DNA from 3 places in the Priestia sp. JSM ZJ58 genome. Region 1 is predicted to be linked to each of the others. Evidence: riboswitches for the same ligand, from Rfam matches in the RefSeq annotation. Region 1 holds a riboswitch; each other region holds the start of a gene.
The links. Region 1 has a riboswitch for S-adenosylmethionine ahead of metE (5-methyltetrahydropteroyltriglutamate--homocysteine S-methyltransferase). Riboswitches for the same ligand answer to the same signal wherever they lie in the genome.

Region 1 (10,068 bases):
GAAAAACGAACCACTAATCAAAGTGTTTGATTAGTGGTTCGTTTTTTATGGTGAACGCAGGTTTCAGCTGTTTCATTTCTTCTAGCAGTTGATTGGAGAGCAAGGCGAAGACTCCCGCGGGAAAAGCGGAACAGATGAGACCCCGCAGGCGCACAAGCGACGAGGAGGCTCATCGGCCGCCCGCGGAAAGCGAAGCCTTGCACGGAAATCAACTGCGGGGCAACAAGCGGTTCAGCTCATGTCGGCCTTTGTTCGTCTTTGGATTATGCTCCAGCTCTTATTAATAGATACTGAGATTCTAGCTTTTATGTTGTCTTATCCGTGCTTAACAAAATGAAAGAATAGATAAGCTATGGAAACTCATTTAAATGTGCGTTCTGCTTACAAGAAGATAGTGACCTTCATCAGCAAATTTCCATATAAATAAGTAAGCTTGTTTACTTTTAACCAATTTTATTTAGTAATAGGAGGATTAACTAGTTGATGAATTTGACGCTTCATGAACGTTCTGAAAAGTTATTAAAGCAAAGAATTAAACAATTAAATCCGAGAGATCCATTCAACTTTGTTTTTATGGGCGACAGCAGAGGTGACGGACCAAACGATAATTGTTACACGATGAGCGGTGAATTTGAGCTTGTGTTAAAAAAGGCGGTGGAATTGAATCCGCTGTTTATTATTCATGGGGGAGACACCGTGTATACAGGAGAAAAGAGGTATTTGGAGCACTTTGTTAAAGTTGTCGAAAAAATAGCACCAAACATTCCCGTGTTTGTATGCGTAGGGAATCACGATGAATTAAACCTTGAAGAAAGCAACCTCGAAAACTTCAGAGCCACTATCGGAAAAGTGCACTGGGTCATTGATATTCCTGTCTTTAACTTCCGGTGCATCGCATTAAATAATATCATCAGCCCCAAGAATAAAATATATGGATTTACAGATAGAGAGCTGAATTATTTAGAGCAGCAGCTAGAGGATGCTCCTCGTAATACCGTTGTAGCCATGCATGCGCAGCCAAATATTGGCCGGTGGTCAGACCTGGGAGGTTTTCCTGTAACGACTCCTCAAAGTCAAGAATTTTTTGATTTAATTCAAGAACATCGCGTGAAAAAAGTGTTAGTCAGCCACGTGCATGCGTATGACGAGCAGTTTATTAGAAAAAACAGAAACGGGTCGTTTACGCTTGGAAGAGGTACTGATTTTGTATTATCAGGAGGCGCGGGTGCTCCCCTTGATTTTGAACCGCCTTTAATTTTAAATAATTATAATTTTACGGAGTTTTTTGTTAGCCGGTACGACATTTTAGGACCTCTTCTTTGGAAGGATTTTGGACGACCTCGAAGAAGTTGTTTGTAAAAACAAGAAAGTAGAAAGCTAGGTTCAAAAAAAAGAGGCTGGGACAAAAGGGTTTTAGGCGAAATGAAAAATGAACCACTAATCAAGCATCTTGATTAGTGGTTCATTTTTTTATTAGGGTAAACGTAGATTTCATGTGTATAGGTCTTTCTAGCAGGTGATTGGAGGACAAGACGAAGACTCCTGCGGGAAAAGCGGAACACGTGAGACCCCACAGGAGCGTATGCGACGAGGAGGCTCAGCGACCGCCCGCGGAAAGCGAAGTCTTGTACGGAAATCAACTGCGGTGTCACAAGCGATTCAGCTCATGTATCCCATTTGCCTTTAGATTGGATTCACTTGGTTATGTCTCAACCTCTTTTGGAAAACCGTACGAAACCTTGTAGCAGAAGGCTCAGTCAAACGTTATAATAGATAATGAATGATGATATATTCTCTATATTTGTCATATATTTGTATTACATATGTAATTGAAGAAAAACATTCACTTGATATACTGTTTAATGACTTAACTTTATCTTAACATTCACAGTGAAATGCGTGTTTATAGAGGCTTAAAACATACACAGCAAATGGAGGAGCTATCATGGCAAACGAAAAGATGCAAGAAGGACTCAATCGTTTTATTAAGGAAGATTTAAATGACCTTTTAGGTAGACTGTTCCCCCTAATGGACCGAGAATGTGCGGAAGAAAAGAGAATGCTTATCGAAACGGCGGTAGAGTACATCTATTCTTCAGGGTATCATCAAGGAGCAAAAGACTTGATCGAAACACATCGAAAAGATGATTACAAATTATTAAGGCAAAAATTAGCGTCAACGCCTCCTGAAAACTAATTTTTTTGAAATTTCTTTTGACAACATAAATGTAAGGTGTTAAGATGACTCTACATTCAAAATATTATAAACAATTAAAACTCTTATTGAGAGAGGCGGAGGGACTGGCCCTGTGAAGCCCGGCAACCATTTAACAATCTTGTTAAAAAGGTGCTACATCCTGCAAAGCGTACAGCTTTGAAAAATAAGAGAGGATTTCATAGATACTATGCCTCTCTATTCATGATAGAGAGGCTTTTTATTTTATGTGAATATGTTTTGAATGAACAATTTCATAGAAATGCATCAGGTGCTGTGTAACGAATGTACGCAGCTTAAAAGGGAAGACCGGTGAAAAGCCGGCGCGGTCCCGCCACTGTAATGGGGAGCAACTTATTAACCACTGTTTCATGTTGAAATGGGAAGGGATAGGAAGCGATGAACCTAAGTCAGGAGACCTGCCTGTTGTATGCACTTAAGCTCTACGGGATATAGAGAGGAGTGAGGAATACGTGTTGAGAAAAACAGGCTATCTCAACTTTAGTTAAGTATGCGTATCATCTCTCTTTTCATTTCGAAAAGGGAGATTTTTTAGTTTAGCGATAAAAAAATATATAGGGAGTGGAAAAAATGAGCAGTGTAAAAAGTTCAAATGTAGGTTATCCAAGAATTGGTGAAAAACGAGAATGGAAAAAAGCGCTTGAGCAGTTTTGGGCAGGAAAGATAGAGAAAGATATCTTTCTTCAGGAAATTGAAGCTCTTCGTCTTGGGCATCTGAAAAAACAGCGTGACGCAGGAATTGAATTAATTCCAGTCGGCGATTTTAGCTTATACGATCACGTGTTAGATACAGCCGCTATGTTTGGTTTGGTGCCAAAGCGCTTTGAATATAACGGAGGCCCGGTATCCCTTGAAACGTATTTTGACATCGCCCGAGGAACAAAAGGTGCGGTAGCCTCTACGATGACAAAATGGTTTAACACAAATTATCACTATATCGTACCAGAGCTTGACGAATGTACGCCTGCCCTTGTAGAAAATCGTCCGCTTCAATTTTACAAAGAAGCAAAACAAAAGCTGAATATCAAAGGCAAACCCGTTATTTTAGGTCCAGTAACATTTGTGAAGCTGTCAAAAGGATATAAAAAAAGTGAGTTTAAAAAAGTAGTTGAACAGTTTGTTCCTCTTTATGCAACAATCTTAGCGGAGCTGGAGGCAGAAGGGGTCGAGTGGGTACAAATAGATGAGCCGATTTTAGCTACAACGCTATCAAAAGAAGACCTGGCACTGTATAAAGAAGTCTATGAAGCTTTGAAAAAAGCGGCACCGAATGTAAAAGTCATTTTGCAGACGTACTTTGACAGCGTAGATTACTATAAAGAAGTAGTTGCTCTTCCTGTTCACGGAATTGGATTGGATTTTGTACATGACCGAGGCGAAAATCTCACGGCGCTTAATAAATATGGTTTTCCAACTGATAAAGTGCTGGCAGCAGGAGTGATTGACGGACGAAACATTTGGCGTGAAAACTTGGACGAACAGCTTTTAACAATCAGTGAAATTGAAGAAGCTGTATCAAAAGACCGTTTGATTCTGCAGCCTTCATCAAGTTTATTACATGTTCCTGTCACGGTGAAAAGCGAAAAAACCATTGAGCCAATTCTAAAAAACGCGCTGTCTTTTGCAGATGAAAAGCTGAAGGAAATCACGCTTTTAACAAAAGCGGTGCAGCAAGGAAAAGAAGCAATTGAAAAAGAAATAAGTGTAAGCAAACAAGCGATTCAAGCATTAAATGGATCATCTTTTCGAAACCATCAAGACGTTCAAAAAGAGCTGAAGCAGCTGCACAGCTATAAAGCGGAGCGCCAAGCGCCGTTTGACGTACGTCAACGCGTTCAGCAAGAAGCATTTCAACTGCCGCTTCTTCCAACGACAACAATTGGAAGCTTTCCGCAAACAAAAGAAGTGCGAAAAGAGCGTCTGAAGTGGCGTAAAGGAGAGTTAAGCGATGAAGCATATGAAGCGTACATTAACGCTGAAATCAAAAAATGGATTGAAATTCAAGAAAACATCGGCTTAGATGTCCTTGTGCACGGAGAGTTTGAGCGCACGGACATGGTTGAATACTTCGGTGAAAAATTAGGAGGTTTTCAGTTTACGAAGTTTGGCTGGGTGCAATCATACGGTTCTCGCTGCGTGAAGCCGCCGCTTATTTACGGAGATGTCTCGTACGAGCAGGCGATGACAATCAAAGAAACGGTCTACGCACAGTCTCTAACCAATAAGCCTGTTAAAGGAATGCTGACGGGGCCAATTACAATTTTAAACTGGTCGTTTGTACGTGATGATATCTCACGCTACGACGTGGCCAATCAAATTGCGCTTGCTCTTAGAAAAGAAGTGGAAGCACTTGAAAGTCAGGGCATCTCAATGATTCAAGTAGATGAACCGGCGCTGCGTGAAGGACTGCCGTTAAAACGAGAAAACTGGGAAAGCTACTTGAACGCGGCGGTGTATGCGTTCAAACTAGCCACGGTATCGGTGCAAAACGAGACGCAAATTCACACGCATATGTGCTATTCAGAGTTCGAAGAGATTATTGATGCGATCAAAGCGCTTGATGCCGACGTGATTTCCATTGAAACGTCCAAAAGCCACGGTGAATTAATTTATGCGTTTGAAAAACATACGTATAACCAGGGAATTGGACTTGGCGTATATGATATCCACAGTCCGCGCGTACCGAAGCTTGAAGAGCTGACACGAAACATTGACCGAGCTCTGAAGGTGCTTGACCCTGCACTGTTTTGGATTAATCCCGACTGCGGCCTTAAAACAAGAGGAATCAGCGAGACGGTTGAAGCTGTAAAAGTGATGGTTGAGTCTGCAAAACAAACAAGACAAAATTTATTACAAAACGTTTAATAACAAGAAAGTAAAGACCAAGCACTGTAAACGCTACACTGCTTGGTCTTATAGGTTTTTTAAAGGCCAAAAATATCCATTGACACTTCCCGTAGATTTTTGTATCTTTTTAAAGGTGTTTTTAAAATCAGGGAGGTACAACATGAGTAACAACAGCACGCAGCACGTTAAAATTGTAACAGCGGATCCATCAGCGCTAGGCCTATTCGGACTTGCCATGGTGACACTTGTTGCATCGTTTCAAAAGCTTGGGGTAACCGATGGTGTTTCATTGGTATTGCCATGGGCAATTTTTTTAGGCGGGATAGGACAGCTAATTGCGTCTATGCAAGATTTCAAACATAATAATACCTTCGGCGCAACTGCTTTTGGTGCCTTCGGTTTATTTTGGCTAGGTGTAGCTATGACATGGCTTATTCAGCTTGGCGCATTTGGGGAAGCGCTCGCAAAAGAAGCGGATCCGAAGCAGCTCGCATTTGCTTTTGTCGGCTACTTAATTTTCAGCGTTTTTATGACGATTGGAGCAATGGGCACTCATAAAGTATTATTTATTATTTTTGTATTAATTGATTTCTTATTTATTGGATTATCGCTAAGTACATTTGATGTGGCCTATGAATACACACATTTACTAGCAGCAGTCTCAGAGCTATTAATTGCTCTGTTTTCATTCTATGGATCTGCCGCGGCTGTATTAAATACTCACTATGGTCGAGTTGTGCTTCCAGTGGGCAAGCCATTTGGTGCATTTATTAAATAATCAAGACGTTCATTAAACAGCGAAGTAGGGTTGAATTCTGTATGATGCAGAGGTCAATCCTTTTTTGTTTGTGCGTTTTTATATATAGTAGAAAGAGATAGTTATATCTAATAGAAGCTTTTAGAGAAAAAAGAGAAATACATAATGAAAGGAACCGTTTCAATGATTATAAGACAAGTGGATGAAAAAGATTTAAACCAATTAATTACGTTAGAAAACAAAGGCTTTACACCTGAAGAAGCTGCCTCAAAAGAAGCGTTTATCACGCGAATTAAAACCATTCCTGATACGTTTATCATCGCCGAAGAAAATGAAGAAATAATCGGATATGTGAACGGACCCGTCATTTCAGCTCCGTTTATTACGGATGATTTGTTTGAAAAAACGATTTCCAACCCTGAGACAGGTGGTCATCAAAGTATTTTAGGTATCGTTGTAAACCCCAAGCATCATCATAAAGGAATCGCCAGTATGCTGCTAAAAGAGTTTGAAAAACAGGCACGGAACAAACAGCGCGTAACGGTGACTTTAACATGTAAAGAAGAATTGATTCCTTTTTATGAAAAAAACGGATATGTGAATCAAGGAGTTGCGCAGTCCCAGCATGCAGGCGTGCAGTGGTTTAATATGAGTAAGGAGCTTTAATTTTTACGAAAAATAAAATGATATAAAAAAAGCACAAGTTCTCTTTTAATGAATTTGTGCTTTTTTTACTCTTTATTATGTATAATTATTGTAAATATGTAAAAGTGAGGGTGTTTACATGAATAAGTACGGCGTGCTTTCTTTTATACTAGTAATCATCAGCTTTTCATTTTTTATGGTAAGAAGAGGTCCCGGTGTGAATATGTATGTCGATATTGCAGTGCTGGGGATTCTTTCGCTGGTGGGCATTGTTTTTGCGTCTGTGTCGAAAAAATGGTATTCAATTATTGGCGGAGTTGTTTTAAACTTTTGGATGCTTTCATTAGCAGTGTTTTTGTTCGTTGTAGGCATTATAGAAAAGTAAGAAGTGAGGGGTTTTTAACTAATTTTAACAAATGTATAACAATAAGGGAAAAATGGACAGGACAAAAGTATTTTAGTTGAAGGAAGATCCGAACGATGAATTGAGATTCTTAATGAAGAATTAAATTCGTTCGGTTTTTTTTATTGTGATAATGAACATGTGCTTAATCTATTTCGTTGCTTCTAGCGGTTGGTTGGAGGGCAAGGCGAAGACTCCGCGGAAAGCGAAGTCTTGCACGGAAAGCAACAGCGGGATACATCCTCAATCATTTATCCCGTTTGCTCGTCTTTAGATTGAATTAATTTTGTTATATCTCAATCTCTTTTTTAGGTAGGTAAGAGACATTAATTTGTCAAACATATTTGACAGTAACAAGGAAGATAATATAAGATATGGGTGTAAAAAGTTTTTTACATTTTAGAGATGAGTGATGAATGGTGGAAAATCTAATTAAAGAACTGCGTAAAGTCAAGCGGATGTCTCAAGATGAATTGGCGAAAGTATGCGGTGTATCTAGACAAACGATTAACGCAATTGAAAACAATAAGTATGATCCAAGCTTAGCGCTGGCTTTCCAGCTGGCCCAAGAACTGGGAGCAACAGTAGATGAGCTGTTTTTATTTCATAAATCATAAGTTAGTTAAAAAGGAGAAGATAATGTGAAAGTAAAAAAAGCGGACGAAATGGAAAAGTTTGAAATCAAGCAAGCGGCGCGAAACGGCTTTTTATTTTATACAGTAGCGCTGTTAATTTGGTCTTCCTATGATTTTATTAAAACCGGTGAAAGAGGATGGGAAGCCACAATCTTACTAGTAGGAATATGCGTATATTTTTGGACACTCGTTTATTACAAGCGAAAAGTACATAGCTAATAAGTGAACGGAAATCGAAAATACTTTGATCACTTCATATAAAAGAGATTTACAGAGCAACGGCGGTGAAATGAATGAAAAATCGAGCTGCACGAGTAGCTCTTACAAGTACGGGCATGTTACTGTTGATGATAACGTTAATACTTCCTGTTCCGGGATTAATCTACAGTCTGCTTGTAGGAAGCAGCATTGTACTAAAAGGATGCGGAACAGGAGGAATAAAAAGGTGTATCACCTGAATGCAGCGTGATGCGGAAAAGGAGGTTCCTTTTGAAAAAAAGAACGATTATTATAGCTGCACTTTTATTTATCATCGTATTTTATTTTACATATACCGGGAAAGCCTATCAGTTAAAAGACGTCATAAAAGTAGATGAAGCAAACGTTACGCGTATTGAAATAGATACGGACGAAGGAAAACGTGTAGTAGATGATAAAAAAGAGATAAAGCAAATCGTACATTCTTTGGCAAAAGTAGAAGTGAAAAAAAGCAAGGAACTCGATCCAAAGTTTGACCAGTCTTACTGGGTAAAAATCGTTGAAAACGGAAAAGATGCGTACGGATTAACGATTTACGATAATGACTACATAAAAGCGTTTAACTTTGAAGATAAAAAACAGGCGACGTATACGATTGTTAAAGATCAAAAAGTAGATGTTAAAAAGCTGTTTTCAACTAAATAAAAAACCTACTAAAAAAGACAGCCTGCGCTGTCTTTTTTTATAAAAATAATAGATTGAAAATTTTGACTATTTTAAGTGGAATTAATCCTTGCCTATATAATTAATAAATGATTGAATTAGGTCAATATCAGGGTTAACTAACAGTGCTGGAAGAAGGCCAAATGTTAATAATACAAGGACGTTTGATCCAATAAAGATGCGAAGTGCTTTTTTGATTTTCATGATATTTCCTCCCTTTTTTATATTTTCGTATAAAAAGAGAAAAAAATCAATAGAAATGTGACGAAATTGTGAACTTTTTGTCTGATAGTCCCTGATAGATTATAAAAATTCCCTCTCTATACTAGATAAAGAGGGGATATAGTAAATCATAAAATATGTAGAAATATTAAAAGTACATGCGCAGATTCCCGATAAATCGGTAGAGAAAATAGCATGAAAAGCCAATTAAGATACATCCAGCTGCAATAGAAACCCATTTGATATAAAGCTGATTCAGCACTTTTCTAGTTCCAGAGACAATTGTCATTAAGCCCAGATCATGAATTAAAATTCCCGTTAATATTCCGGCAGCAATCACTAGGAAATGAAACGAGTGAGAGGCTTGAAGCGAATTTGTCAGCACCGTCCCAAACACGCTCAGCCAAAAAATGAGATTGCTCGGAGAAATCGCAACAAAGATTCCGTTCACATAAGAAGAGGCAAACGACTTTTTTATGTGTTCTCCAGGAGCCGTTATATCATGATCCGCGTGTCTAATGCTGTCATAGCCAATATAAAGTAAAAAAAGTGCCCCTACAAGCCACATAACAAGCTGGATAAAAGGAGCAGACAAAAAAGAAGCCAGTCCAGAGTAAAGAAGCACAATTAGCAACAAATCAACCGTCATGCCTCCAAGTCCCACAACCCAGCCGTGAAGAAAACCATTTTTTAAACCTTGCTTCGTCATTTCAATCGTTACCGTACCAACGGGAAGGGCAATCGAAAGACCGAGCAGCACATTTGTTAAAAATAACGTCACCAAAAACAAAACCTCTTTCAATCTCGTATCTACTATCGTTTTCCTTTTAAGTGGTCTTTCATTATATAAAAATATGTAATAAAATTCAATATTATGAATAAAAAAACATACAGTGAAGATAAGAGGAGGAAAAAAGTAAATGAAGTTAATTTGTGAATCGTTACAAAAAGAAGACTATATACAAGAACTTTCTGAAGTGAATTTTACACATCCTTTAATTCAACAAAAGGTACGTGAACTCAAAAGCGGCTCGCCTTATTCTCCAATAGCGTACATAAAAAAAGCGTACGAGTTTGTGAGAGATGAAGTTTCTCATTCATGGGATATTCAAAGCAGAATCATCACGAAAACGGCTTCAGAGGCTTTAAAAGAAAAGGAAGGAATTTGTTAAAGCAAATCTAATCTACTAGCCGCTTTGCTGCGTGCAGAAGGGATTCCGACAGGCTTTTGTTATCAAAGATTAATCCTTGGGGATACGATAGACACAGGCTACTGTATTCATGCGTTAAATGCTGTCTACATCAAAAGTGAAGAGAAATGGATTCGATTAGACGCGAGAGGAAATAAAGAAGGAGTGCAAGCCGACTTTTCGCTAAAAAAAGAAAAACTGGCTTTTCCAGT
Region 2 (10,068 bases), 390 kb from region 1:
TTATTTGAAGGCATCAAGTCCACTAACAACGGAGTTCTGCACATAACCTCAGAAAATTTTGACGAACCGATTGCTAGAGGAATGGCTCAGCAAAGCATGTCCGTTTTGACGATTCACGGCTACAGCGGCAGTCAGCCTATCGTGTATATAGGTGGAAAAAATCAGCTTTATAAAGAGCTGATGAAGCAATCACTGCGCAAAAACGGCTTTACCGTCCGTGACGCTCCTTCTAACATAGCGGGAACAAGCGAACAAAACATTGTGAACGATAATCTGCTAAAAGCCGGAGTGCAGCTTGAACTCACAGCCGAACTAAGAAAATCATTTTTCGCAAACCATGACTGGTCGAGAAACAACCGCATGAATGTAACACCGCTTTTTTATACATTTGTTACTTCCTTACAAGAAGCATCCTCTTCCTATCAAACTTTCCTTTACCTACAGATCCACTAATTTTCAAAAATTCTCGATTTCCAGACAAAAAAACCAGCGCAGTCTGTGTAATCAAACGCGCTGGTTTTTATCTATTTCTCTCGCTAAAATAGATCGTTTAAAGCCTTTTTGCTCAAAAAATTCTTTGATTTCACTTGGACTTTGATAAGCAAGTCTAATCACATAGTAGTTAATATATTCAATCCAAGCAAACGCGTAAAGGCCTAGAAAAAAAGCAAGTCCCTTAACCCCTAACTGCATATAGTGGTAAATGAGTACACCTAAACCTAACGTAAGAAGAATTTTATTCATTTTTTTAAAAAGCAGAAACAACTGAATGTAGCTGGAGGGCAAATGAGAATCTTCTTTTCGGCTCACCCGCCTCCATTTCATAAACCAGTACAAGCTTCCTTGAAACAGGATAAACTCAAGTATAATAAAAGCATACACACTTGAAAACGTTGTTAAATAAAAAGCCAGATGAGAAAACTCATTTAAGTACCCTATCCACAGCGCAGCAAACAGTAAAGCTGCCGTAAGCTCTCCTGTCCATAAACCAAACAATTTCCGCTTTACTTTCATAGAAATCCCCCCAGCGTACCTCTCAATCCTTCTGTTCAAACCAAGCTTTAAACAGCAGGTTTACACCTGTTTTTATTTCTCCATCAGACAATCCTGCAAATCCAAGCAATACATAGGGCGTGTTGTTTTCACCCGCACTATGATAATAAATAGATGTTGGATAAATCGTTACCCCTTGTTTGGCAGCTGCTTCAATTAGTTTCTGTTCACTCATTCCTTTTTTTACCCTAAGAAGAATATGCAAGCCAGAATGTTCTCCAATAACATCTACACGTTCTCCCATAATAGTAGTCAAACAATCTAGCAGCAGCGCTTGTTTTTTACGGTATGCTGTTCTCATTTTATTCAAGTGACGTTCCCAGTGCCCTTCTTTCATAAACAGAAAAAGCGTATGCTGATGAAGCCTTGAAACAGGCTGTTTAAAAAGTCCACAGTGTTTCATATAACTTGTAAGAAGCCGGTGTGGCAGCACGGCATAACTTATTCGAAGAGAAGGCATCAACGATTTTGAAAACGTACCCGTATAAATAACGCGATCGTCTTGATCTAATCCTTGAAGGGCCGGAATCGGTTTTCCTTTATAGCGAAATTCTCCGTCATAGTCATCCTCTATGATATAGCCATTCGTTTCTGCCGCCCACTCTAATAGTTCAAGTCTTCTTGCTATCGGCATGACCATCCCAACAGGAAATTGATGAGACGGCGTAATGTACACCGCATCCGCTCCGCCTTCTTTCAGTTCCTTCACTTTCAAGCCAGAACTATCAAGAGAAATAGGGACGACCGACATGCCTTGTTCTTGAAAAACGTGCCTCGTTCGGTGAAAGCCTGGGTTTTCGAACCCAATTATCTTTTCTTTTCCTAGAATGACAGAAAGCAGCCACATGAGGTACTGTGTACCTGCACCTATCACAATTTGCTCCGCTGTGCAGCGCACTCCTCTTGAATGATAAAGATACGCTGCAATTTCTTGACGAAGAAGCAGTTCGCCCTGTGGATGTCCGCTATAAAAAAGCTGGCTTTCATCATGATAAATAGTTTGAACCGTTAGCTTTTTCCACGTGTTATACGGAAATTTTTCTACGTCTACCTTTCCATGGCTAAAGTCAATGACAGTTGATTTCCCTTCTTCTTCCGGTAAAGAGACATAGGCGGGAGGCTGTTTTTGAAGCACGACTTCATTTTTTATCTCTTTTACAAATGCTCCTTTCCTGGCTAGTATCTCGATATAGCCTTCAGCTTCTAACTGTACATAAGCCGCTTCAACCGTATTTTGGCTAATGCTTAAATGAAGAGCTAACTTTCGTTTAGAAGGCAGTTTTTCATGAGGCGGAATGGTGCCTTTTTGAATTTGTTTTTTTATGTAAGTATAAAGCTGCATGTATAAGGGATCTGCTTTTCTTTTATCGAGCAAAGGCATTAACTCTAACATGATGTTCTTTCCTTTCTAACTGACCCTATTAAATTTACTGTTTCTGACACTTATTCTCAGTTCAGATTCTTCATATACTGGACTATATCTTATAAATCAAGGAGATGACACAATGACCATTACTTACAAAACCAACGTCTCAATCCGTGCCGAACAAGCTGCTGAAGTGTTTGTACATTCAGGTATTAAACGTCCGGCACAAGATCTTGATCGGATTCAAAGAATGCTTGATCATGCTTCCCTTACTGTTACCGCTTGGAAAGACAGCGAACTCATTGGCATAGCCAGAGCGTTAACAGATTTTAGCTACTGCTGCTATTTATCGGATTTAGCTGTCGTAAAAGACTATCAAAATCAAGGAATCGGCACACAGCTCATCAAGCACGTTCAATCAGAAATCGGTGAAGAAGCCGCGCTCATTTTACTTTCCGCTCCTTCTGCTATGAACTACTATCCAAAAGTCGGCTTTCATCAGATTGATAATGGGTTTAAAATTGGGAGAATTCGATAGATAAAAAAGATAAAAAATTCCTTTTATTACTAAACTATTATTATTTTACATCTTTTTGATATGATGTTACAATATTCAAAGATTAAGGCTATGATACTTCTTCCTTCTCATCCAACTCTTAGAATTTAGAGGTATCGCTTTCCTTAATCTATTAACTTAACTATACATATATTCAAAGTCAGGAAGCACAGCGCCTGGCTTTTTCTGTGCAAATCATACATGGTGGTGTTTGAATGAAAAACGATATTTTTTTAAGAAGACAGTCTAAAGTAATTGTGAAGCAAGGATCAGATATATTACCCCCTGCTTATGTAGCTTCCATGTTAAAAAACATTGAGGCATTAGGATTTACAGCTTCAACTTCTTTAATTGATCGGTTACTCACTCTTCCGTTCTACGAATTTATGTCTTTTTATGAGCAGCTTCTCTTATCTTTAAAAAGACTTGTTGGCGCTCATGTCAAATATAAACCGATGTATCCTAACTTTCCAAACGAAGTCATGCAAGCTTCCGAAGCAGAACTATACATAAATGCCGTACTTCACTATCTGACTGGGGTTTTACCAAACAGTGAAAAACAAGATGTTTTTCCACTGTTAGATACTACAGATTTACGGATTATTGACCTCGGAACAGATGAAGAATTTGACCTTATGATATGCCAATTAATTGGTGCCAATACCTCATTATCGCAAACGGATCGAGCAGACATCGAATGGTCTCTTATCAATTTACCGGCATTAGATCTACTTCCAGCAGTCATTCCTCAAAAAGAAAATGCTGCATTTGTTAGCTCAGTGTTAATTAAGACAAAAAAACTACCTATTGATGTCTTGTCTTCTTATTTTAAAACAGCAACAGATGTCTTACGTTTGGCAACCGCTTTATCTGATGGCGATATTAGCCTTTCATCACCCACTTTATTTAAGAAGTTTAGTCGTTTTGAACGCCGAAGCTTGTTGCAGCTGCTAGAAAGCACTCCAAACGTAGAAGAAGATATGTTTCGTTATAAAGTAAAGTGGATTCGTTTAGGTGAAATTTTACATCCTGGAGAATACAAACATCGATTTCCTCATGCTGCTAAAGGATTCGATACTGTTCGGAATCATAAAAGACCATTGACGTTCTATAGTAAATTAGAGAAAGCACTCGAGCAACAAGACGTCTCAAAAGCAGTTTCACTTTTAGAAAAACGTCCAGGTGACTTTGCTAGACGAATTGACCATTTGCTGCGCTTATCTACTGGGGAACAAGAAGCTGCTTCTATTATTACAGCATTTGCAGCGGTCGCTCATCACGTCTCTACGCCAGTACTGCTTCAGCTCTATTCACATATGAAACATCGACATCATAGACAAGATATGCGCGTAGTGTTTCCAAAAGGGAATGTGTCCAAAGTAATGGCGCTTGATAATCCCTTACCCTCTCTTCGTAAAAATCTTTGTGATGGTGTAATAGATGCATGCAAAGATGCTTTACATGACCGTTTTGCTAAGTTGCCACCTCTTGGAAATGTATGGCTTGATGAACGTTTGCGTGAACAAACTATACCGTTTTCACAGCGTTCAAGCAGCAAAACATTAAAAACGATTAGCAGGGGAAGTAAATTAACAATTCCTGAAGGCGATACGCTTCGTTTTTTCATTTGGTGGAAAGAAGGCTTTGCAAATGGTGAACATACCGGTAGTGTAGATATTGATTTATCTGCCGGAATTTACGATGAAAACTGGCAGTATAAAGAGCATATTTCTTATACAAACTTATCTTCAAAAAGCTTCAAAGCTTTTCACAGCGGAGATATTACATCTGCTCCTAACGGGGCATGTGAATTTATTGACTTGCATATCCCTACGATTCTAAAAAAAGGCGGCCGTTATATATTGATGAACGTTTATTCATTTTCTGTCCAGCCTTTTGTTATGCTTCCCGAATGTTTTGGAGGATGGATGATGAGACAGCACATAGAGTCCGGCGAGATATTCGAACCTTCTACCGTACAAAATAAAGTAGATCTTGCTAGTGATTCCACCATCTCCATCCCTTTAATTTTTGATTTACAAGAGCGAAAATTAATCTGGACGGATATTTCGCTGCATCACCATGTTGAATTTGAAAATAATCTTGAACAAAACAATGGTTCGGTCTCTCTTATGGGAAAAGCCATGACAAAGCTGTTAAAGCCAACGCTTTATGATCTTTTTTCATTTCACGCACAAGCTAGAGGAACACTTGTCCATGACAAACAAAAAGCTGACACTATTTATTCGCTTGATGAAGGTGTTACTCCTTATGATATTGAAACAATTATTGAAACCTATCTAAACTAATTATTTATAGGAAAGTAAGAACAAATAAACGAAAAGACCTCTTTCCAAGAAAGAGGTCTTTTCGTTTACTTCACTAGCTTTTGCTCAGTCCCAGCTGAACCTTGACTTCGTTTATGAAATCCTTTTGCGTAGTACGCAATAATAAGACCGATAAACCATAGTGGTCCGATAACAACTGCAATTCTTGTATCTGGATTGTACGCCATAAGAACAACCACCAGCGCTAGGAACGCAAGTGACACATAAGACGTTAACGGAAATAAAGGCATTTTGTATTTTAACTTTGCCTCTTCACCTTTTTTTAGCGTTTTGCGATACTTAATTTGAGAAAGCAAAATAATTCCCCAAGTCCAAATCGCACCGAATGTTGCAATGCTTGTTACCCACGTAAATACTTTGGCAGGCACAATGTAGTTTAACGCTACTCCGACTAATAACGCACCCGCTGATGCTAAAACAGCTTTTCCAGGTACGCCGCCTTTTGTCAGCTGACCGTATCCTTTTGGAGCTTCTCCGTGCTCTGCTAAGTTAAACAGCATACGGCCTGTACTAAAAATACCGCTGTTACAAGAAGAAAGAGCTGCTGTTAGCACCACAAAGTTAATAATGCCTGCCGCTGCTGGAATCCCGATTTTTTCAAATGTTAATACAAACGGGCTTCCCTGTGAACCAATTTCTTGCCAAGGATAAATCGACATAATGACAAATAATGCACCAACGTAGAAAATAAGAATACGCCAAAAGACCGAATCAATCGCTCTTGCTAGAGATTTTTCTGGATTTTTCACTTCTCCCGCGGTAACGCCGATCATTTCAATTCCTAAATATGCAAACATAACCATTTGCAGCGACAGTAAAATACCTTTGAATCCGTTCGGGAACAGCCCGCCGTTGTCCCATAAGTTTTTAATACCCGTCGCAACGCCGCCGTTCCCGATTCCAAACACAATCATTAATAATCCAACGGCAATCATTAACACAATCGCTAAAATTTTAATAAGTGCAAACCAAAATTCCAGTTCACCATATGCCTTAACAGCTAAGAAGTTAACTGTTGTCATGATGACAAGCGCCGATAACGCCCAAATCCAGTTTGGTACATCCGGATACCAATATCCCATATAAATACCAACGGCTGTAATTTCAGCCATACATGTTACAACCCATAAAAACCAGTAGTTCCAACCTGTTAGATAACCAGCAAGGGGCCCTAAATAGTCGCGCGCGTACTTGCTGAATGAACCTGCAACAGGTTTTTGAATCGCCATTTCTCCAAGTGCTCTCATAATAAAAAACATAATCATTCCGCTAAATCCATACGCCAATAATATTCCCGGCCCTGCTAATTTAATAGCAGATGCAGATCCAAGAAACAGCCCTACCCCTATGGCTGCTCCTAAGGACATCAGCGTCACATGTCTTTCTTCTAACCCGCGTTTCAATTCTTTCCCCTGAGTTTTCCCCTGCATAAACGTCTCCCCTTTTTCCAATCTGTCAAAACGAGATGAATACAGCTTTTTTGTTAGCGCTTTCATATAAATTTATGCTAAAAGTCAGCTAGGCTGTATATTTGTATTCTATCACCTTTCTCTCGTTTTTCTTTTGTCGAAAAACAAAAAAATTATCGTATCATTTTGTTTAAACGCACAATTAGACGTAGACACTGCTTTTTTACTATGTATTTATTATCGCACCTAAGTAATAGTATTTTTTTAAAAATAGAAAAACGCCGACTCAACTCCGTCAGCGCATCGTTCATTTTATGCTTTTTTATAAAACTAGCATTTATCTCGCGGGTTCAAAAGTTTTACAGCCAGGTTCTTCCGTTTCAGAAACATGGTGACTACTTTCAGGACTCACAACGTAAATGGACTCTGCACTGCATTTATTTCCCGATTTCCAATACATGCACTCATTCACTTCACATAATACACCTTGGGCCACTGTTATCCCTCCTTTTTTTGTCTTATCTATTTACTACCCGAAATAGAACGCTTCTAACATTTACATGCAAAAAAACCGCTTGTTTATCAAGCGGATCCTTTTACTGCGTGTGTTCAACATACTGTTTTTTAGCTAAATATAATTCACGACTCAGCGTGATCCGCCGTTCTCTCAAGTTCCTTAATTTAACTTGAAACTGTTCATTAGTTGGCTCTTCTTGAATTAAGCGATACGTAAAAGAAATATCTTCATTTAACTGTTTAAAATCTTCCCATATTTCTTGAACGAGTGCGGATTGTTTGTCTTCAAATGAACGATTTTGCTTCGTTTTTAGCGCGGCTAAAATTTCCTGCTGCCACGTTTCGTCTTTTAGTTCTTTTGCTAACAAGTATAGATCTAAATAATCATCAACGCTTAGCGCCTGTTGTGTATTTTTCAATGTCATCACCTTTTCTATACGAAATGTTTCTTCCTAAGAAGAGGATTTCATCATAGAAAAAGATTCCTCTTCTTATCTGTCAGAGCTAGGCTATGCTGGAATTAGCACCATTCAATGATTGTGGTTGCTGAGGCTTCAAAGGGCCAGTCCCTCCACCTCTCTAGATAAGAATATTTCGCTTTTAAATTATTTCTGACTATTCTAATATGTTTTATAGGTTACGTCAATAGCTTTTCAATAAAAAGAAAAAAGAAGTAAAATATGGTATGATTTTATAAAGGATGGTGAGCACATGAAACGATATATGTTATCTGCTTTTTTGGGAAGCTTGCTGCTGCTTCTCAGCATTGCTTTTTCATCTACTTTCCACGTTGCAATTGTCAAAACAACCGGAAGCATTGGAGGGATTATTTTAGCAGCGGCGGCTTTAGTTATGAACGCGCTTGAAGATCCCCCCTCCTCAGGTAATACAGGTGCCGGAGCTGTTGAATCACTGGATAAAAGCACCGTTTGGGCTACTTATTTGCTTTTACTTTCATTACCGAACCTCATCGCATGTATAACATCTTATGTTTTATGGACTCGCTGACATTCACCAACATTACGGACGTTTTGCCACCTGTAGGCTCATTGATATTTGTTTATCTACAAATCCAAGTTCACGGTACACATGCTGTGCAAAATTCCCAGCATGAACGCTGAGTCTGATTTCAGGGTATCCTTTGATAGACAATTCATCAATTGCTTTTTGCATTAACGGCTTGGCTAGACCTTGCCCGCGGTATTCTGGTAAAACATATAACTCGTAGATAAAGCCAATTTCTGCTTTTGAAAAGAAGTCGGCAGATGGACCGACAAAAACCCAGCCTGCAAGTTTATTTTCTTGTCTAGATACTAAATAATAACACCCTTTTTCAAGGGCATTATCAATTAGTTCATTTACGCGTTCAGTTGACGGTTGAAACTGATGCGTTGTTCCTTCAAACAGCGCATCAGCAGATTTCGTCCGAATTTCCTGTATTTCTTCTTCAGTAGCTTTTGCAATCATCACAATCTCTCCTTTCGTGTTCGTTTTCCACATACAGAGATAAATTCCTGCAAAAAAAAGTCTTCGCCTAAGCGAAGACTTTTATTTAAATTCAAAATGTTCTTGATGGTTGCCTTGTTCATCCGTCCAGTTAATCATGATGTCTAAGCCTGCCGCTTTTCCAGGAACAGCAAAATTGGCATAGCGAAAACGCTGACCGCTTTTGCTTAAGTTAGACCTTTCAATAGGAGAAAACAAGCTGTATTTCGCCTTATTTTTTCCTTCGTGCCTAAAAGCTTGGACCTGCACACGCTCTACGTCTTTTCCAATGTTTTCAACGGTTAATCCATATGTATGATAGACGTTATTTTTCCACTTTAGCTGATTATCTCCCGTCATGCTCGCTTTTGTCAGTTCGACCGACCATTGTTCAGATGATTTCTTCATTGGAAGTTTCTCAATCGAAAGAGCGCTGACATGAATGGTTGCAAAAGCAAGCCAAACAAAACAAAAAGTGCTGACTGTATAAAGTAGTCTTTTCATAGATTTTGATCTCCTTAGAAATTTTAGTAGTAGCATCTCCTATTACCTTAAAAATTATGATAAACACTTTAACAAAAAAGCCTCTCCATTCAGGAGAAGCTTCTTAATTAATGCATCAGCAAATCTTTTTGTTTGTCTAACGAGTGTTTTGTATATAAATCTCTTTCAATCGCATATTTAGGACGCTGTTTCACTTCGTTGAAAATCTTGCCAATGTATTCTCCGACAAGACCTATTCCCATTAGCTGCAGGCCGCCTACAAGCCAAATTGATAAAATAAGAGACGTCCAGCCAATTTGCGTATGATCTAAATATTTTTGAATCAGCGCATAAATGCCAAACAAAATACTAAAGAGAAACGAAGCTCCTCCAAGCAGCGTCAGTAAGCGTATAGGTGCTACGCTAAAAGACGTAATCCCGTCAAATGCAAAAGCGAGCATTTTCTTTAGCGGATATTTTGACTCACCCGCCGTCCGTTCTTTGCGGTCATATGTGACTTCCGTGGAGCGAAATCCTACTAATGGTACAAGGCCCCGCAAAAAGACGTTTCCTTCTTTATATTTCATGAGTTCACCAAGAGCACGTTTGCTCATAAGGCGAAAATCAGCGTGATTTTGAACGAGCTGAATTCCTAGCTTGTTCATAAAACGATAAAACCCTACTGCCGTGGTTCGTTTGAAAAATGTATCGGTTTCTCTGCTGTCTCGAACGCCATATACAACTTCATACCCGAGCCAATATTTCTCTACAAAAGTACGAATGACGCTGATATCATCTTGCAAATCCGCGTCAATGGAAATGACGCAGTCAGATTGCTTATGAGCTACTTCT
Region 3 (10,068 bases), 2.2 Mb from region 1:
TGGTGTAGAAGCTTTGACATGTCCAAAGACCTGATAGAGGGGGATTTTTGAGGGAAGGGAGTAGGTATAAGGCTTCATTGTCATAAAAAAAGCACGCGTTCGCCGCGTGCTTTTTTTATGTATAAACTTAAAATGCGTTTAGGGTGTTATCGCTTAACCACTGTTTGCGTTCAGCTGCATCTTCGAATAACTCATCTGCATTTGTAAATTGAGAAGCAATGACATATTCAATTGTTGCAAGAGGAGCTGTTAGCAAACGCCAGTTTAATACGATTGTATTATCTTGAGTCGTAGCATATTCTTCACCTAACTCGTCCCACTTAACAGATTCAGGAGCATTGTCAGCTGTTTTTTTAACAGATTTCAAAGCTTCTTGGAATTTTTCACCTGCGCGGCTTTGGTACCATTCTGTTAATAGTTGTCCAATACCTTCATTTGTTTGCTGCTCGTTCCAGCTTTCAGGTACTGTAGCAATGAATTTTGCACGGAATGTCATTTCAGCCTTTGCTACATCTCCACGAACGATGTTTAAGCGGTATTGACGCCCTAGGTAAGGGAATTTGTCTCCTTCTTCAAAAGAACCAGTTTTAGCTGCAGAAGCTGCTGCTTTAGGAGCCTCTTTTTTAGCTGTTTCTTTTTTTACTGCTTCTTTCTTTGGAGCAGCTGGCTTTTCCTCAGCTGGTTGTGAACCGTTTAGTTGTTTTAAAATCCATGTTGCTTTGCGTGCGATGATTGAACGCACATTGTTTTCATTAAGACCTCTTGGGATAATAACTTTTACCCCTTCTTTGTCACAAATTTGCACCGTGATATCGGTTCTATTTGGAACGACTTCAATTTTGTAGTCAATTGTTTGATTGCCTGTTTGATACGTATACATAAAATTTTTCGTACTCCTTTCTACAAATCTTCATTTTATAAGCAAAGGTAGAGTTTGGTCAAATGAAAGAATAATCAGACAGTTATCAACTGCTGTTGCAGCGCCTTGCAGGAAGATATGTATTCCAATATTTAGTGGAAAAGCGCCAATAATAATTGTTTCAATTCTTCTTTAGTTTTTACAAAAAAATATAAAAATATGCCGATACTACTAATATAGATTAGACATTCTATGTCTTTAGATTGTATAGGGGATGAAAAAATGAAAAAAGCTTTTCAAAGTTTACGCATGAAAATGCTATGTATGATTGCAGCCATGATGGCCATAACATCTACTGTAATTGAAGTAACCAATTATTATCTTATTGTGAAACAAGAGCAAGCAGCTTCGATTACGCTAGTGATTACATTTCTGTTTGTTTCTTTTACAACTACCGTGTTCTATTTTATCATACGTCGCTACATAATTGCGGTTGAAAATTTGTCAAAAACAATGAAAGGGATTTCAAACGGCGATTTATCTGTAGATGTTGTTCCTTTGAAAGGGAAAAATGAGATTAGTACACTCATATCTTCATTTAATGAAATGATGACTCACATGAGAATGCTGCGTCAGAAAATAAGTAAAACAAAGAGAACGGTCAGTCATTCCTCAGAGCAATTGCTTGTAAGCATGGAGGAAACAAAAACAGCTGTGACAGAAGTTACGATGTCTATTCAAGATATTGCTGCGGGTTCTGATAAGCAGTTGCTAAGTGTGGTTGAAACCGAGCAAGCTATGGTGGATATGGCCAAGCTGCTTCAGAAAATGACTGATCATTCTTCAAAGGTACAACAATCGATGAACAGAGCCTCTGAACATGCTTCTACCGGAAATGTTGCGGTGAAAGATGTGACGAATCAAATGAATAAAATCTATGAAACCGTTAAGATATCGACCAGTGAAGTAAAGGGACTCGAAGATCGTTCCGCAGAGATTGGCCGCATTATTAATACGATTACAAGAATTGCTGAACAAACAAATCTTCTTGCACTTAATGCTGCTATTGAAGCTGCAAGGGCTGGAGAACAAGGAAAAGGTTTTGCTGTAGTGGCAGGGGAAGTACGTAAGCTAGCGGAAGAATCTAAAACGTCCGCTATACAAATTAGTCATTTGTTAAAAGAAATTGAAGTACAGGCAAAGCGGGCTTATCAAAACATGGAAGTGAATACGGAAGAAGTCACGCTTGGTATTGCCACTGTCGAAGATGTAACGCAACAGTTTTCCACAATTATGGAAGATGTCTTTGCCGCTCAAGAACAAATGAACAAAATGACAAAAGCAACAGGAGAGATTGATGGGTATTCGTTCAAAGTAATGGAGTCCGTCATGACCCTTTCGGAGGTTGCTAAACAAGCAGCTGCTTACGCTGAAGAAGTAGCTGCGGCTTCACAAGAAGAGTTAGCATCTATAGAAGAACTTGTGATGTTGGCAGCTAATTTAAAAGCTACGGTAAGTGAGTCCTGAAGTCTATCTTGATATGTACGTAATACGCGCAGTTTTCTGCGTGTATTCGTTTTATTTATATCTTTTATAGAAAACGATAAATAGAATTGACACGTTATTAAAGCAGTTGTATAGTGAGTACGCAAGGCGGCAGTCTGTCTTTTTTAATTCTTAGTAAACTTATAAGTTAAATAAAATATTTAAGTACTATATAAGGAGACAAAGAGATGAAAAATGAATTCCGTTTGGCAACAAATGACGACGCGGATAACTTATTGAACTTAACTCTACAAGCATATAAGCCTATTCGAGAGCTAGGCATTCCTTTCTTAGCAGCTACTGCTGATCTTGCCCTCGTTAAGAAAAATATTTCTCAAAACCTTTGCTATGTATATGAAGAAGATAAAAGAATCGCTGCCACTGTATCTATACGAATGCCTTGGGGAGAACATCCAGGTCCGTTTGCTGTTCCGCACTTTTGGTGGTTTGCAGTGGACCCGTCGTTTGCCAGGAAAGGCGTTGGATCTAAGCTGCTGCATCTAGTAGAGGAAGAGGTAATAAAGAATACGTTTAAATCGCCAGGTGTGTCTTTAGGAACAGCAAAAGAACATCCTTGGTTAGTTGAGATGTATGAACGAAAAGGATATGTTCAAGCTAAAGAAAAGCACCTTGCACAAGGCTATACGACCGTATTTCTTTATAAAAAATTCAATGAGGTACACTCTTTGTCGTAAAAGATAGAGAAGTGGTCTAAATTAAGAAATGTGAAAGAGTGATAAATATGACAGATCAATTACTACTAAATACGCTAATAGACATACGCCGTGAGCTGCACCGGTTTCCAGAGCTTTCAATGAAAGAATATGAAACAACTAAACGTATTAAAAAGTGGTTAAAGCACTACGATATTTCTATAGCGGATGCATTCCATTTAGACGTGGGAGCAGTAGCGGAAATTGTGGGAGGAAAGCCGGGACCTACTATCGCTATTCGAGCTGATATTGATGCGCTGCCAATTGAAGAAAAAACCAATCTGCCATTTGCTTCTGAAGTGAACGGTGTTATGCACGCATGCGGCCATGATTTTCATACGGCTTCTATAATCGGAGCAGCCATTCTTCTCAAAGAGCGTCAGCAGGAGCTTTGCGGTACGGTTCGATTTATCTTTCAACCGGCCGAAGAAACGGCTTCTGGGGCAAAAATGCTCGTTGAAAAAGGTGTGCTCGAAGGAGTAGAAGCGATATTTGGGATGCATAACAAACCGAATCTTCCTGTAGGAACCATTGGTGTCAAATCGGGACCTTTAATGGCAAGCGTTGATCGTTTTGAAATTGACGTCAAAGGAGTAGGCGGTCACGCAGGTATTCCAGAAAAAACAGTAGATCCGATTGCTGCTGCTGGTCAAATTGTTACTAGTTTACAAACCATTGTCAGCCGTAATCTCAGCCCATTTCAAAATGTTGTTGTCAGCATAACTCAAATCCACGGAGGGAGCTCGTGGAACGTCATTCCTGACAAAGTAACGCTTGAAGGAACGGTGCGTACCTTTCAAGAAGAAGCGAGAGAAAAAATACCGGCTCTTATGAAACGATCTGCTGAAGGGATTGGAGCAGCTTTCGGGGCTTCAGTAGACGTTAAATGGTATCCGTATCTTCCTGTAGTAAACAATGATGATACGCTGGAAAAATTGGTTATTAACGCTGCAGAGAATCTTAGTTATCAATTCGTAGAAGCTGAACAATCGCCTGGAGGAGAAGATTTTGCCGTATATCAGCAGCGTGTACCAGGATTTTTTGTATGGATGGGTACGGCTGGAGAATATGAATGGCACCATCCTTCTTTTTCATTAAATGAAGAGGCATTACTTGTAGCAGCTTCTTATTTTGCTAATCTAAGCTTTGACTTTTTGAATTCATTCCATTACCAAAAAAATTAAAATATTTTTATTTCTCTATTTACGCGGATGGAATTGTTTGATAGAATAAATTTTAAATTAAAAAAGTTATCACGAGTGGACGAGAGATCTGGCTCTTTGACTCCACAGCAACCTACGAATGTAAGGTGCTCCTACCAGCAAAGCATGTGCTTTGGGTGATAAAACGGGTGAAAAACTCATTTTGCATCAAAGCAAAATGAGTTTTTTTTATTTTTCTAAAAGGAGAGGGTTTTATGAGTCATACAGCAGTTGCAGCACATACAGGAGAGAAAGCATTAAAGGAAGCCGTAAAATTATTAGGAAAGCATTATCAAGTAGCTTATCGTGAATTAGAAACATTTTATGAAATTGTGGTCGAAAACCATGTTCGTACATATGCTGTAGGCATAGATATTAAAGATGTACAAAAAGCAAATGAACTAGAAATTTATTCATCATGCTGTTCCAAGCTTGAGCGAGTAGGCTGTCTTTTATAGAAGTCTGCTCGCGCCTCTATTTTTAAAGTGTTTTTAAATAGAAAGCATGTTTTTTGACAATTGAAGAATCTGGTGGGTATAATCATTACTCACTAGGTTTTAAAATTAATCATAAATTGTCGAAATTTTTACACAAATTAAAGGTTACATTCGAAATGAATTGTGGTATGTTATAAAACAAGAATATTTTATGAAAGGAGCATTGAAATGGAAATGTCTCTTGAACATGGAAACGATGCAGGAAGCGAACAGCTTATTGATCGTATCCTAGACTTTTTAGAAGATGACGAAAAGTAAAAAAAAGAGTGTGCGGTGCTAGCCCTAGCCGCGCACTCTTTTTTTATCATGTGCGTCAAGGAAGCGCATACTATGATACATAGGGATAGAATGAAAGGGTCTCTGTCAAAGGGATTGACGAATCGTTTTGTTTGATGGAAAATTTAGAAAAAGGAAAGAGATGAAGGGTATGTCGAACAAAACATCTTTGTATCAAACAAAAGAACAGTTAAAGAAGCTTGTAAGCGAATTGGTTTCTATACCTAGCGTGACAGGAACGATGGCAGAAGTGGAAATGGCTGAATCGATAGCGTCGTATTTATTGAAGCTGCCTTACTTTCAAAAAAACGAGCAAGTTGAGCTTCATTCAACAGGAGACGGGCGATCGATTGTCACAGCTTTTGTTGAAGGGAAAAATACGAATAAAACAGTTGTATTAATCAGTCATTACGACGTAGTGGATGTACAAGATTATGGACAGTGGAAAAAGGATGCTTTTCACGCTGATACGTTAACGAGTACTTTTTATAATGATATGGAACAAGTTCCGGCGCACGTACAAAAAGATATGATAAAAGGAGACTGGCTTTTTGGCCGAGGAACGATGGACATGAAAGCAGGTATTGCTCTGCATATCAGTATGATTGAACGAGCATGCAACGGAGAGTTTGACGGAAACATCCTGCTTCTGTCGGTACCGGATGAAGAAGTAAATTCGCTCGGAATGAGAAAAGCAGTGCCTGTTCTTTTAGAACTTGCGTGCAAACATCAGCTGGATTTTTCTCTCATGCTAAATGCAGAACCGGTATTCAGCCGCTATCCTGGTGATCAAACGAACTATGTGTACTCAGGATCGATTGGCAAGATCATGCCAAGCTTTTTGTGTTATGGAAAAGAAACTCATGTAGGGGAACCGCTAGCTGGTTTAAATGCTAATTTACTAGCTTCTTATTTAACAAAAGAAATAGAACTAAACGTTGATTTTTGCGAAAAAGTAAGAGATGAAACGAGTCCACCTCCTACGGTACTGATACAAAAAGATTTAAAAGAAGAGTATTCCGTTCAAGTTCCGCACTCTGCCGTTGTATTATTTAATTTATTTATGTTAAACCGCTCTCTTAAAGAAGTAACAGATCTGCTGTTGAAATCGGCTGACAAAGCGGCTTTGAATGTAAAAAAACATTATAATAAAGCTGCTAGGCAGTACGCTGCGGGAATGGAGGGTTCATCCCTTGACGTGAACGTATGGACGTATGAAGAACTTTATACTCATGCAGTCAAACAGCACGGTGAAAAATATGTGCAAGAAATGGAAGCAGCACTTTTGGCACAAGAAGATGATGACAGAAATAAAACCATTAAATTAGTAAACTCTTTAGCTGGTTTATGTAAAGAAGCAGCTCCGATGATAGTCTTATTTTTTACGCCGCCTTTTTATCCGGCCGTTTGTTCACATGATGATCTCTTTGTACAAAGGATTTTGTCAAACGTACAGGCAGCTGCCAAAGAGCAATTCCAAGTAGAGCTAGTTGAACAAAGTTATTTTGGCGGAATTTCGGATTTAAGCTATGCCAGCCTGCAGCACCCGCTTCATACATTTAACACGTTAGTAGCCAATATGCCTCTATGGAATAAAGGATATCATATCCCGCTAGAAGAGCTAGAGGAGCTGAAGATGCCGGTGCTGAACATTGGACCGCTGGGAAGAGATGCGCATCAATGGACCGAAAGATTAGACGTTCAGTATTCCTTTGAGATTTTGCCTCACTTCATTTATCAAGCTATAAAAGAAGCACAGAAATAAACATCCGCCCGCGGATGTTTATTTGTTGAATTTAAAAGAAGCTCCTTGTACGGTAATTTGTTGCGGTGTTAGAGCGTGATCCAATTCAACCAAAAATGGACGCTCTCCAACTTTTTTTAATGTATCGTGGACAACACCTTGTGTTCCGCTGCAAAAAATAAGGTTTCCTCCATTGACATATAGTTTTTGACAACGTGCATCAAGTAAAGAGTCTTTGTAGCTTTCGCCAGCCTGAACGTCCAGCAGTTTTGTCCATTTGCTGATGGATTCTTCAAGGTTATGTACAGCACAGTAAATGTTTTTTAGCTGCAGCTGACCAGCTTGGTGGGAAGAAAGAGCGGCTAGCTTTGGCTTGCGTTTTTCTTCTGGTTCACCCCACTCAATAAAAAAAGGAAGAGGCAAGGAATCGTGGTCAGCTTCAATAAAACACATTCTCCATTGAAGTCTTTCTCCATCATTGGTTTGACGAGAACCCGCTACAGGACCTTTTACAGTGACGTTCTTGCTTTCCAGCTCTTTTATCAGCAAATCCATATCATCTGTACGGAGTGCAAATCGACCAAAATGACCAAGTGACGTATGTTCGTTAACAAGCTGCTGAATAAGATCATTATCTGTAACTGTTTGAGCTAATGCGATATCTTTAAGCCCAAGCCATTCAATATAGCTGAGGTGAAAATAAGCCAACGTGTTAAAAGTGCCCCATTTTTCATGGATACCGCCTTTAATAACATTTATTCCGTATCCGTTTAGTTCTTTCTGAGCTTTAATAGGATCAGGTGAAAAATGCACAAGATGATCAAACGATAAGTGCATGGATAGGCCTCCTTTTAAGAGAGATTCTTTCCTACTATTATACGTCGTTTTCTTTTTTAAGAAGAGTAAAACGAATGATTATGTAAAATGAAAATCTATAAAAAAGCAAGCCGCGTATGTTTTAGACTCGGCTTGCTTTAGAGTTAGTTAGCGACGGCAGCCATGCCCTTTAAAGCAGCAGCCAAATGATTTATTAAACCATGGGTATGAGCAGCAAGGTGAACCGCAGCGACAGCGGCGACGGCTAGAACGGCGAGTAGAACGACGAGTAGAACGACGAGTAGTGCGACGAGTAGAACGACGAGTAGAACGACGAGTAGTGCGGCGAGTAGAACGACGAGTAGTGCGGCGAGTAGAACGACGAGTAGTGCGGCGAGTAGAACGGCGAGTAGAACGACGAGTAGAACGGCCGCGACGGGCAGTTGGCTCTTGGTACATAAATGTTTCAAGCTCAGTAGAAGCAATCGCTTCTGTTGCTTCTCTAATTCTTTCAGCAGTGATATGCATATAAACACCTCCTGGCTAATTCGGTACATAATACAATATGTACAAGGAAGGCGTTTGGATATAGTGAAAACATGGAATTTGTCTAAATTTGTGAAAGAAATGGAGTGGTTTTCATGCTTCAAATCCTCGAACATCAAAGAGTGGATATCGCTCTTCAAATAGTAGCTGTGCAAGTAGAAGCTTATCAAGAAGAAGCAAGGCTCATTGGTTTTTCGGATATTCCTCAGCTTACAGAAAGCAAAGAAGATATTATGAAAAGCAAGGAAGTGTTTATCGGAGAAATGATTGAAGGTAAGCTAGCAGGAGTGCTGTCGTTTGAAAAAGAAAATGAGCGATTAACGATTTGCCGCCTCGTTGTGCGTCCTCAGTACTTTCGAAAAGGAATTGGAAGCCGTCTTTTAACATATGTACTTCAAAGATATTCAGAATGTGAGTGTATGGTTTCCACAGCCGAAAAAAATACACCTGCGATTAAGCTATACGAAGCTCATCGGTTTTCAATTATAAAACACACTGCAGCTGCGGATAATCTTGTGTTAGTAACGATGAAAAGAGATTGAGCCATAGCTAAATTAATCCAAAGACTAACAAATTGGCTACATGAGCTAGTAGGAATCGGCTGTTGCTTTCCCTACAAGGCTTCGCTTTCCGCAGGAGTCTTCGCCTTGCCTACATACATGAAACTTACGTTTACCATAGCAATAAAAAAATCCGAACGCGTTGGATTCTTCATCAAGAATCTCGATTCATCGTTCGGATTTTCCTTCAGCTAAAATACTTTTGTCTCAGCCTCTATGATGATAGTGTTTGCTCAGAATAATCTAGAGCTGTATGACGCTGAATCAGCAGTAAAGCAGCTAAAGTGACAACTGCTCCGATAATAAAAGGCAGCGTCATATTGAGTTTAAAGGCAAATGCACCAAGCAGAGGGCCAAAAATACGCCCTAAGCTATCCATTGAGGCAGTTAACCCTGAAGCAGAGCCATATCCTACTTTGGTTCTCATCGTAATTAATGAGAGGACACAAGGACGAATAAGGGCATTTCCTGCTGTAAATATGCACAGAAATAAGGTAGCATTAACGGCACTAGAAGATAACAAAATAGACGTAAATCCTATTGCTGAAACCAATAAGCCAATAGCCATCAGTTTTTTTTCATTTCCTTTTTTAAATCGCTGCAGTACACCGCCTTGAATCAGGGCTTGAGTTAAACCGCTCGCCATAAACATCCATCCGATTGTCGTGGGAGTAGCATTGATTTTCGCTATTTGAAAAAATTGAAAAGTAGCTTCTAAACCAGCGAGCGTAAAAGTAGCTAAAAATGAAAGAACATATAAATACTTCATAGCTCCTTGAAAATCTGACGTGAAGTCATGCCATCTGGATGTCTGTACTTTGGCAGCAGGTTCTTTTCGTAACGATTCTTTTAACGTAAAGAATGAGAACGCTGTCATAATCAGTGACAAGATACCAGAGATAACGAAGGGAACAAACAAGCCGAAAGACGAAAGGACACCGCCTAATGCCGGTCCAAAAATAAAGCCTAAGCCAATTGACATCCCTAACAGTCCCATTGCTTTCGTGCGGTTTTCTTCATCTGTACTATCAGAAGCGTATGCAAAAGCACAAGGAATAACAGCTCCTGCAAACAAACCTCCGATGATGCGTGACGTATACATCAGAGTCAGAGAGTTTTCTGCCACCGAAAAAAGAAAAAAGCTTGCGCTAAAGCCAAGTAAGCCCCAAAGTAAGATGGGACGGCGGCCTTTTATATCGGAAAGCTTCCCCCAAAAAGGTGCGGTAATAAAAGATGCGATCGAATAGCTAGCCATCAGTATCCCTAAATTGACCGTGCTTGCACCCGTGGCACGAATAACTTCAGGTACG

Region 2: linked by a shared signal. The riboswitch ahead of ACH6EI_RS04710 (hypothetical protein) and the one ahead of metE (5-methyltetrahydropteroyltriglutamate--homocysteine S-methyltransferase) in region 1 are both predicted to bind S-adenosylmethionine.
Region 3: linked by a shared signal. The riboswitch ahead of ACH6EI_RS18530 (hypothetical protein) and the one ahead of metE (5-methyltetrahydropteroyltriglutamate--homocysteine S-methyltransferase) in region 1 are both predicted to bind S-adenosylmethionine.

Annotation. Positions count from the first base shown of each region.
Region 1 covers NZ_JBISEM010000001.1:1,307,578-1,317,645, forward strand. Annotated here, with positions in the region: gene ACH6EI_RS06750 (hypothetical protein) at 89-337, shown strand; gene ACH6EI_RS06755 (metallophosphoesterase family protein) at 484-1,359, shown strand; gene ACH6EI_RS06760 (hypothetical protein) at 1,517-1,687, shown strand; gene ACH6EI_RS06765 (hypothetical protein) at 1,946-2,197, shown strand; SAM riboswitch class I at 2,278-2,388, shown strand; cobalamin riboswitch at 2,468-2,656, shown strand; gene metE (5-methyltetrahydropteroyltriglutamate--homocysteine S-methyltransferase) at 2,807-5,101, shown strand; gene ACH6EI_RS06775 (acetate uptake transporter) at 5,244-5,861, shown strand; gene ACH6EI_RS06780 (GNAT family N-acetyltransferase) at 6,006-6,506, shown strand; gene ACH6EI_RS06785 (hypothetical protein) at 6,625-6,870, shown strand; gene ACH6EI_RS06790 (helix-turn-helix transcriptional regulator) at 7,305-7,505, shown strand; gene ACH6EI_RS06795 (hypothetical protein) at 7,530-7,742, shown strand; gene ACH6EI_RS06800 (hypothetical protein) at 7,817-7,981, shown strand; gene ACH6EI_RS06805 (DUF5301 domain-containing protein) at 8,013-8,426, shown strand; gene ACH6EI_RS06810 (hypothetical protein) at 8,508-8,648, opposite strand; gene ACH6EI_RS06815 (LysE family translocator) at 8,815-9,447, opposite strand; partial or broken gene ACH6EI_RS06820 (transglutaminase-like domain-containing protein) at 9,587-10,068, shown strand, end outside.
Region 2 covers NZ_JBISEM010000001.1:920,592-930,659, reverse strand. Annotated here, with positions in the region: gene ACH6EI_RS04745 (poly-gamma-glutamate hydrolase family protein) at 1-453, shown strand, start outside; gene ACH6EI_RS04740 (hypothetical protein) at 505-1,014, opposite strand; gene pdxR (MocR-like pyridoxine biosynthesis transcription factor PdxR) at 1,037-2,446, opposite strand; gene ACH6EI_RS04730 (GNAT family N-acetyltransferase) at 2,559-2,957, shown strand; gene ACH6EI_RS04725 (TerD family protein) at 3,191-5,284, shown strand; gene alaP (alanine permease AlaP) at 5,350-6,753, opposite strand; gene ACH6EI_RS04715 (DUF1540 domain-containing protein) at 7,070-7,228, opposite strand; gene ACH6EI_RS04710 (hypothetical protein) at 7,329-7,673, opposite strand; SAM riboswitch class I at 7,737-7,838, opposite strand; gene ACH6EI_RS04705 (hypothetical protein) at 7,960-8,256, shown strand; gene ACH6EI_RS04700 (GNAT family N-acetyltransferase) at 8,269-8,715, opposite strand; gene ACH6EI_RS04695 (hypothetical protein) at 8,797-9,237, opposite strand; gene ACH6EI_RS04690 (glycosyltransferase family 2 protein) at 9,345-10,068, opposite strand, start outside.
Region 3 covers NZ_JBISEM010000001.1:3,548,999-3,559,066, reverse strand. Annotated here, with positions in the region: gene ACH6EI_RS18550 (M48 family metallopeptidase) at 128-880, opposite strand; gene ACH6EI_RS18545 (methyl-accepting chemotaxis protein) at 1,142-2,386, shown strand; gene ACH6EI_RS18540 (GNAT family N-acetyltransferase) at 2,593-3,099, shown strand; gene ACH6EI_RS18535 (amidohydrolase) at 3,147-4,301, shown strand; SAM riboswitch class I at 4,365-4,466, shown strand; gene ACH6EI_RS18530 (hypothetical protein) at 4,535-4,777, shown strand; gene ACH6EI_RS18525 (M20/M25/M40 family metallo-hydrolase) at 5,244-6,857, shown strand; gene ACH6EI_RS18520 (VOC family protein) at 6,876-7,673, opposite strand; gene ACH6EI_RS18515 (CotG/ExsB N-terminal domain-containing protein) at 7,821-8,180, opposite strand; gene ACH6EI_RS18510 (GNAT family N-acetyltransferase) at 8,294-8,740, shown strand; gene ACH6EI_RS18505 (MFS transporter) at 8,973-10,068, opposite strand, start outside.